DNA from 2 places in the Bacillus sp. PK3-037 genome. Region 1 is predicted to be linked to the other one. Evidence: riboswitches for the same ligand, from Rfam matches in the RefSeq annotation. Region 1 holds a riboswitch; the other holds the start of a gene.
What was found. A riboswitch is a leader RNA that binds a small molecule or an ion and turns the genes downstream of it on or off. The one in region 1 is predicted to bind S-adenosylmethionine.

Region 1 (4,479 bases):
TTTCCGCCGAAGGAAAACCGGCGTATTGTGCGGCAGCTCACGCAGTGGATGAAAAACCGCTGACGGTGAAATATGTTATGATATAGAAAAAAGAGAACGAAAGGGGATTTCAATTTGGGAATGCCTGTTGAATTTAATACATTGATTGTGACAAAAGGAAAAGAAGTTCGCATAGATGAAAATATATTCAGATTAGAGAAAGACGGGTATCGCATTTATCCAATGGAGATTCCGATGGATGTCAGCAAAACAAAGTTTGGTGAAAAGTCAGGCACAGCCGAAGTGCAGAAGCTTGAATGGACAGATGGGCGGACAATCATTACGTACAAGCTGACTTCCTTGCATACAGTCAATTAAAACAAGCCAAGAGCTTAATTGCTCTTGGCTTTTGCTTTTTTATACGAGAGGCCCGCCCGCTTGCGCGATGGCATCTGTATTTGTGAACTTTCTGAAGTTTTCTTTGAATTCGTTTGCCAGATACACAGCCTTTTCTCTGTATTCCTCTTTGTTATTCCACGTGTTTTCCGGCTGAAGGATATGATCGGGAACGCCCGGAACATGAACCGGGATGTGCAGACCGAAAATATCGTCAGTGGTCATTTGCACATTTTCTAATTTGCCTTCAATCGCTGCTTTTACCATCGCCCGTGTGTATGAAAGCTTCATGCGTTCGCCTGTGCCGTAGCCGCCGCCGGTCCAGCCTGTGTTGACCAAGTAAACGTCTGCGCCGTGTTCGTCAATTTTCTTGCCGAGCATTTCCGCATATACATGAGCCGGGAGCGGAAGGAACGGTGAACCGAAGCATGTGGAGAATGTCGTCTCAGGAGACGTGACGCCGCGTTCGGTTCCGGCTAGTTTACTCGTATAACCGCTTAAGAAGTGGTACATCGCCTGCTCCTTCGTCAGCTTGCTGATTGGCGGCAGAACGCCGAATGCATCAGCCGTCAGAAATACAATCGCTGACGGGTGGCCCGCAATGCTCGGAGAGACAATGTTGTCAATCATATGAATCGGGTAAGCGGCACGTGTGTTTTCTGTATAGAAGGAATCATCGTAATTGGCTTCACGCGTATCTTCATCTACAACAACATTTTCGAGAACGGATCCAAACCGAATCGCTTTAAAAATCTGCGGTTCCTTTTCTTCGCTTAAATGAATGCACTTGGCATAGCATCCGCCTTCGATATTGAAGACACCGGTATCCGACCAGCCGTGTTCATCATCACCGATCAGTTTCCGGTCAGCATCCGCCGAAAGGGTGGTCTTTCCTGTTCCCGACAGGCCGAAGAAAAGCGCGACATCGCCTTTTTCACCGACATTAGCGGAGCAATGCATGGATAAAATATCTCGCTCAGGCAGCAGGAAATTCATGATGGAGAAAATCGATTTTTTCATTTCTCCGGCATACTCCGTTCCGCCGATTAAAATCGTACGCTTTTCGAAAGAAACAATAATAAAGGTTTCTGAATGTGTGCCGTCTGTTTTTGGGTCCGCTTTAAAATGTGGAGCGGAAAGAATGGTAAACGGCTGTTCGACTGTTTTTTTATCATTGTCTTCAGGACGGATAAACAGCTGTCTGGCAAATAAATTGTGCCATGCAAACTCATTAACGACGGTGATCGGCAGTCTGTATTTTTCATCGGCACCGGCAAATCCTTCGAAAACAAACAGCTCATCTCGCTGTTTCAGATAGCTGACAACTTTCGTGTACAGCCGGTCAAACGCTTCCTCGGAAATAGGCTGATTCACCGGACCCCAATCAATCTTACTCTTTGTGCTTGCTTCTTCTACAATGAATTTATCCTTCGGCGAACGTCCCGTGTAAGCGCCTGTGGTCGCCCGGACGGCACCCGTCGATGTCAAAATGCCTTCGCTGCGGGAAAGTACTTTTTCTGTAAGCTGAGCTGCAGATAAATTATGCTGCACATTAGGACTTGTTAATAAGGCTTGCAAATCAGCGGTTAAATCAACTGAGTTCATAAGAAACCTTCCTTTATCATTTTATTTGTGTTTTGCTAATTGTGAATTAGTATAACATATATTTTCAAATAGTCTATACTATTTATCGTTTTTTGTGTGTGCATTTCCATTGTTTTCCCTCAATATAGGTGCCTATTTCTTCTGAATCATATTGACATTGCAAACCCTTTTACGATAAGATATTTCATTGAGCGGATACTCTTATCCCGAGCTGGCGGAGGGACAGGCCCTATGAAGCCCAGCAACCGGTTTCTCTATTATTCATTATGTTCAAATTGTGTGAGACAACCAAGGTGCTAACCTGATGCAAGGTTGAATGATTCCTTGAGCGATAAGAGTGAAAGGCACAAAGACCAAACCCTTTCCTCGAACGGAAAAGGTTTTTTTATTTCATAAATATGCCAATTAACATCTCTAATATAAACGTAACATTGTATAAGAGGGAGCGAGTTCCGTATCATATATATAAGGTCTTTCGGGAGGCCTTGTGCAGGAGGAAGCAAATCATGAGTAAAAATCGTCGTTTATTTACATCAGAATCTGTTACGGAGGGGCATCCGGATAAAATCTGTGACCAGATTTCTGACAGCATTTTAGATGAAATTTTAAAGAAAGACCCTAACGCGCGTGTTGCTTGTGAAACATCTGTGACAACTGGTTTGGTTCTTGTCAGCGGAGAAATCACAACTTCTACGTATGTTGACATTCCAAAAACGGTTCGTGAAACGATTAAAGAAATCGGATACACACGTGCAAAATACGGATTTGATGCGGAAACTTGTGCGGTTTTAACATCAATTGACGAGCAGTCTGCTGATATCGCGATGGGTGTAGACCAAGCGCTTGAAGCCCGTGAAGGCACAATGAGCGACGAAGAAATTGAAGCAATCGGAGCGGGTGACCAAGGTTTAATGTTCGGTTATGCGTGCAACGAAACGAAAGAGCTTATGCCTCTTCCAATTTCACTTGCTCATAAATTAGCCCGCCGCTTGAGTGAAGTGCGTAAAGAAGATGTTCTTCCTTACCTTCGCCCTGACGGCAAAACACAGGTAACGGTTGAGTATGATGAAAATAACAAACCTGTCCGCATTGACGCGATTGTTATTTCAACTCAGCACCACCCTGAAATTACGCTTGAGCAAATTCAGCGCAACATTAAAGAACATGTCATCAATCCGGTTGTTCCTGAAGAATTAATTGATGAAGAAACAAAATACTTCATTAACCCTACAGGCCGTTTCGTCATCGGAGGACCTCAAGGGGATGCGGGGCTCACAGGACGTAAAATCATCGTTGATACGTACGGCGGCTACGCACGTCACGGCGGCGGCGCGTTCTCTGGTAAAGATGCGACGAAAGTAGACCGATCAGCTGCTTATGCTGCAAGATACGTTGCGAAAAACATCGTTGCGGCTGAGCTTGCAGATTCTTGCGAAGTGCAGCTTGCTTACGCGATCGGTGTTGCACAGCCTGTGTCTATCTCAATCAACACGTTCGGTTCCGGAAAAGCTTCGGAGGAAAAACTGATTGAAGTTGTGCGCAATAACTTTGATTTACGACCTGCCGGCATTATCAAAATGCTTGATTTACGCCGTCCGATCTACAAACAGACTGCCGCGTACGGCCACTTTGGACGCCACGATGTTGACCTTCCGTGGGAGCGTACAGACAAAGCGGAACAGCTGCGTAAAGAAGCGTTAGGAGAATAATTTTATAGCCGCTTACTGGTTAAGCGGCTTTCCCTTTTTTATCGATGTATCCATGTTTATTTTTTTACATAACTGTGAAACCAAACACTGTTCACAGCGTCTATAAATAGGGGTTCAATGATGACAATTTTAAATATGGAGGCAATACTATGTGTGGATTTGTCGGGGTTTTTAACAAGCATCCGTTAACTCAAACCGCTGATCAAGAAGAACTAATCAAACAAATGAACCAAATGATCGTTCACCGCGGTCCTGACAGTGATGGATATTACCATGATGAGCACGTCGGATTCGGATTCAGACGGCTCAGCATTATTGATGTGGAGAATGGCGGACAGCCTTTATCATATGAAGATGAAAAATATTGGATTATTTTTAACGGGGAAATCTATAACTATATCGAACTGAGAGAAGAGCTTGAAGCAAAGGGATATACTTTCAACACAGATTCTGACACAGAGGTTCTTCTTGCGACTTACCGTCACTATAAAGAAGAAGCGGCTTCCAAGCTGCGCGGCATGTTTGCCTTTCTGATTTGGAATAAAAACGATCATGTTCTTTATGGAGCAAGAGATCCATTCGGCATTAAGCCGTTGTATTACACAACGATCAATGATCAGGTTTATTTTGCCTCAGAGAGAAAAAGTTTAATGGCAGCCCAAAATGATATTGAAATAGATAAAGAAGCATTACAGCAGTATATGTCTTTCCAATTCGTTCCTGAGCCAAGTACGCTTGATATTGATGTGAAAAAAGTAGAGCCGGGGTCTCAGTTTACAATTCGCCCTGA
Region 2 (4,479 bases), 1.5 Mb from region 1:
TGCGTCCCCAAGGGTCAATAATCATGCTGTGCCCGGCGAATTCATTATCGGGATTAGATCCTGTGCAATTGCAGGCGGCGACAAAGCATTGGTTCTCAATGGCCCTCGCAATAAGCAGGCTTTTCCAATGATCAAGACGGGGAAGAGGCCATTCCGCAGAAATGAACAGCACGTTAGCGCCTTTTGTCGTATGTTTTCTGATCCATTCCGGAAAACGGATATCATAACAGATCAGTCCTGAGCTTTTGACGCCTTCAAGCTCGAAGTACCCGTCCTCGGAACCGGCTGATAAATACTCATGCTCATCCATCAGCTGAAATAGATGGGCTTTGCTGTACTCTTTAATGATTCGTCCTTCCTTATCCGCGATGAACATTGTATTATAAACATCAGAACCCTTTCTGACAGCAACAGATCCTGCGACAATATGAACTCCGTGTTTTTTTGCGGTTTTTTGCAGCCAGCTTTGAGCAGTGTGCCCGTCTTCATCAGCAAGCTGATCAAGATTGGCAAGGTCGTAACCAGTCGTCCATAATTCAGGGAGAACAAGAACGTCAGCATTTTTACTCTCTTTTTCGATTAAAGATTCAGCCTTTTTTATATTTTCAGAAGGTTTTCCGTATGAAATATCAAATTGAAGACAAGATATGGTCCATTTCATTTTTTAACACCCCATATTTTTCTTTACTTTTTTCCTTTAACCATATATGATACTGGACTATCATTTCAAGATTTTTTAGAAGGTGAAAACAGATGAAATTTGAACATTCTCAAGTGCTGCAGGAACTGCCTAAACAATTCTTTGCTTCTCTTGTGCAGAAAGTGAACCGAAAGCTGAAGGAAGGACATGATGTCATCAATTTGGGGCAGGGGAATCCGGATCAGCCGACGCCCGAGCATATTGTGGAGGAAATGAAGCGAGCCGTTGCTCAGCCTGAAAATCATAAATACTCCTCATTTCGAGGTTCGCACAGTCTGAAATCAGCAGCGGCGGCATTTTATAAAAGAGAATACGGCGTTCAGCTTGATCCGGAAACTGAAGTAGCCGTATTATTCGGCGGGAAAGCCGGTCTTGTCGAGCTACCGCAATGCCTGTTAAATCCGGGGGATGCGATTTTGGTTCCTGACCCCGGCTATCCAGATTATTGGTCCGGTGTCACGCTTGCGAAAGCGAAAATGGAAATGATGCCGCTCACTAAGGAAAAGGCGTTTCTTCCTGAATACGCAAGCATTTCGCCTGACGTAAGAGAACAAGCGAAATTGATGTACTTGAATTATCCGAATAATCCGACTGGAGCCGTCGCTACCGCAGAATTTTTTGGAGAAACGGTGAGTTTTGCGAAAGAAAACGAAATCTGTGTGGTCCATGATTTTGCTTACGGTGCAGTCGGCTTTGACGGACACAAGCCTTTGAGCTTTTTGCAGACTGAAGGCGCTAAGGATATCGGAATAGAAATTTACACGCTGTCCAAAACATATAATATGGCGGGCTGGCGGGTCGGTTTTGCAGTTGGTAACGCCTCGGTCATAGAAGCGATCAATCTTTATCAAGACCATATGTTTGTCAGTCTTTTCAAAGCAACCCAGCAGGCTGCCGAGGCGGCACTTTTATCTGAGCAGACATGCGTAGCGGAGCAAAATGCCCGATATGAAAGCAGGCGCAACGCTTGGATAGCAGCATGCCGGGAAATCGGCTGGGATGTAACAGCGCCTGCGGGTTCATTTTTTGCGTGGCTGCCGGTGCCTGAAGGCTATAGCTCTGAGCAATTCTCAGATCTCTTGCTTGAAAAAGCGAATGTCGCGGTTGCAGCAGGAAACGGGTTTGGTGAATATGGCGAGGGGTATGTCAGAGTGGGGCTCTTAACGAGTGAAGCTAGGCTTAAAGAAGCAGCTCATCGAATTGGCAAACTAAACCTGTTTACCCAAAAAAGCATTGACAAGATTCTTTAACGGTGGGATAATTCAAAATAATTTATAAAATCTATATTTTCTTATCAAGAGCAGGCAGAGGGACGAGCCCGATGAAGCCCGGCAACCGACTTGTAAAGCACGGTGCTAATTCTTGCAGCTGGCGGCTGAGAGATAAGATTCGGACGAGAAACGAAACCTCTTTAGACGCATAGCTGTTTGAAGAGGTTTTTTATATGGTTAAAAAATGAAAGGAGCTCTGGCATGAGTGAATTATTAGCAACATATCTCCTGACCGAGCCGGGAGCCGACACGGAGAAAAAAGCAGAACAAATCGCAACAGGATTGACGGTGGGCTCTTGGACTGATCTGCCTCTGGTGAAGCAGGAGCAGATGCAAAAGCATAAGGGACGGGTTGTAAAGGTCGAGGAGAGAGAGGGACATCTTGCATCAGGGAAACAAGCGGTTATCACAATTGCCTATCCCGAGGTAAATTTCTCACAGGATATTCCGGCATTGCTGACAACTGTGTTTGGCAAGCTGTCGTTGGACGGAAAAATCAAGTTGATAGATCTCGAATTTTCTGAAGCGTTTAAGCGAACACTTCCGGGTCCGAAGTTTGGCGTATACGGCATCCGGAAGATGCTTGGAGAGTTTGAAAGACCGCTGTTAATGAGCATTTTTAAAGGGGTCATCGGAAGGGACCTGAGTGATATTAAAGAACAGCTCAGGCAGCAGGCGCTCGGCGGGGTTGACGTAATCAAAGACGATGAAATTTTCTTTGAGACGGGTTTAGCACCTTTTGAAACAAGAATTACAGAGGGAAAACAAATTTTGAAAGAAACATACGAGCAGACCGGCCATAAAACGCTGTATGCAGTGAATTTGACTGGAAGAACGGCTGAGCTTAAAGATAAAGCAAGACGCGCCGCTGAGTTGGGAGCGGATGCGCTTTTATTGAATGTCTTCGCTTACGGTTTGGACGTCATGCAAAGCCTTGCGGAAGATCCGGACGTATCAATCCCCATTATGGCGCATCCGGCAGTCAGCGGGGCATTTACATCCTCACCATTGTACGGGTTTTCCCATGCCCTTTTGCTCGGAAAATTAAACCGATATTGCGGCGCTGACTTCAGTCTGTTTCCTTCTCCATATGGCTCAGTTGCGCTTCCGAAAGAAGACGCGCTGGCGATTCATGAAGAATGCGTAAGAGAAGATGTATTTAACCAGACATTTGCCGTTCCGTCCGCCGGTATTCACCCTGGTATGGTTCCGCTTCTCATGCGTGATTTTGGCATTGATCATATTATTAACGCCGGAGGAGGCATACACGGACATCCAAACGGCGCCCAAGGCGGGGGCAAAGCGTTCAGAGCTATTATTGATGCGGTTTTGGAAGCGCAGCCGATTGAAGAAAAAGCCGGTCAATGCGAAGATTTGAAGCTTGCGCTTGATAAATGGGGAAAGGCTGAAGCCGTATGACGACTCAAAAACCGTTCATTATATGTGATTTTGATGGAACCATCACGATGAACGACAACATTATAAACATTATGAAAACATTCGCTCCGCCGGAGTGGACGGCGTTAAAAGACGGCGTGCTCTCCAAAACGATGTCGATCCAAGAAGGCGTCGGACGAATGTTCGGCCTTCTGCCGAGCAGCTTAAAAGAGGAGATTACGAGATTCGTATTGGAAGACGCAAAAATCCGGGACGGCTTTCGGGAATTTGTCGCATTTGTTAACAAGCATGAACTCCCGTTTTATGTCGTAAGCGGGGGAATGGACTTTTTTGTCTATCCGCTGCTTGAAGGAATTGTTGAGAAAGATCATATTTATTGCAACCGTGCGTCATTCGAGAACGAATTCATTCATATTGATTGGCCTCATTCTTGCAAAGGCACATGCACAAATCAATGCGGGTGCTGCAAGCCGACTGTTATGAACGAGCTTTCTGAGCCTGATCAATATATCATCATGATCGGTGACTCCGTTACCGATGTAGAGGCGGCAAAGCTGTCTGATCTTTGCTTTGCAAGGGATTATTTATTAAATGAATGCAAGGAGCATCATCTGAATCATATCCCATACCGTGATTTTCACGAAATAAAGAAAGCGATTGAAGACGTAACGGAGGTAAAGAAATGGCTGCAAAACAAGAGCGGTGGCTCGAGCTTGCCGAAGTAAAACGGGAATTGGCAGAAAGAGATTGGTTTCCAGCGACAAGCGGCAACCTGTCCATCAAGGTTTCTGATGAGCCATTGCAATTTCTCGTAACGGCGAGCGGAAAAGATAAACGAAAAGAAACGGATGAAGACTTCCTGTTGGTGGATCAGAACGGAGAGCCTGCCGAAAAGGGGCATCATCTGAAACCGTCAGCGGAAACGCTTTTGCATACGCATCTGTACAATAAAACAAATGCCGGATGCTGTCTTCATGTTCATACGGTCAACAATAACGTCATCTCAGAGCTGTATGGCGATCAAAACCAAATTACTTTTAAAGGCCAAGAAATTATAAAAGCGCTCGGCCTGTGGGAAGAGAATGCAGAAGTGTCCATCCCAATTATAGA

Region 2: linked by a shared signal. The riboswitch ahead of mtnW (2,3-diketo-5-methylthiopentyl-1-phosphate enolase) and the one ahead of metK (methionine adenosyltransferase) in region 1 are both predicted to bind S-adenosylmethionine.

Annotation. Positions count from the first base shown of each region.
Region 1 is NZ_CP096408.1:1,149,726-1,154,204, forward strand. Features, by position in the region: gene M1D69_RS05955 (alpha/beta hydrolase family protein) at 1-63, shown strand, start outside; gene M1D69_RS05960 (DUF2584 domain-containing protein) at 115-357, shown strand; gene pckA (phosphoenolpyruvate carboxykinase (ATP)) at 397-1,980, opposite strand; SAM riboswitch class I at 2,179-2,318, shown strand; gene metK (methionine adenosyltransferase) at 2,487-3,689, shown strand; gene asnB (asparagine synthase (glutamine-hydrolyzing)) at 3,839-4,479, shown strand, end outside.
Region 2 is NZ_CP096408.1:2,678,226-2,682,704, reverse strand. Features, by position in the region: gene M1D69_RS13685 (carbon-nitrogen family hydrolase) at 1-661, opposite strand, end outside; gene M1D69_RS13680 (aminotransferase class I/II-fold pyridoxal phosphate-dependent enzyme) at 754-1,950, shown strand; SAM riboswitch class I at 1,989-2,089, shown strand; gene mtnW (2,3-diketo-5-methylthiopentyl-1-phosphate enolase) at 2,173-3,390, shown strand; gene mtnX (2-hydroxy-3-keto-5-methylthiopentenyl-1-phosphate phosphatase) at 3,387-4,094, shown strand; gene M1D69_RS13665 (methylthioribulose 1-phosphate dehydratase) at 4,052-4,479, shown strand, end outside.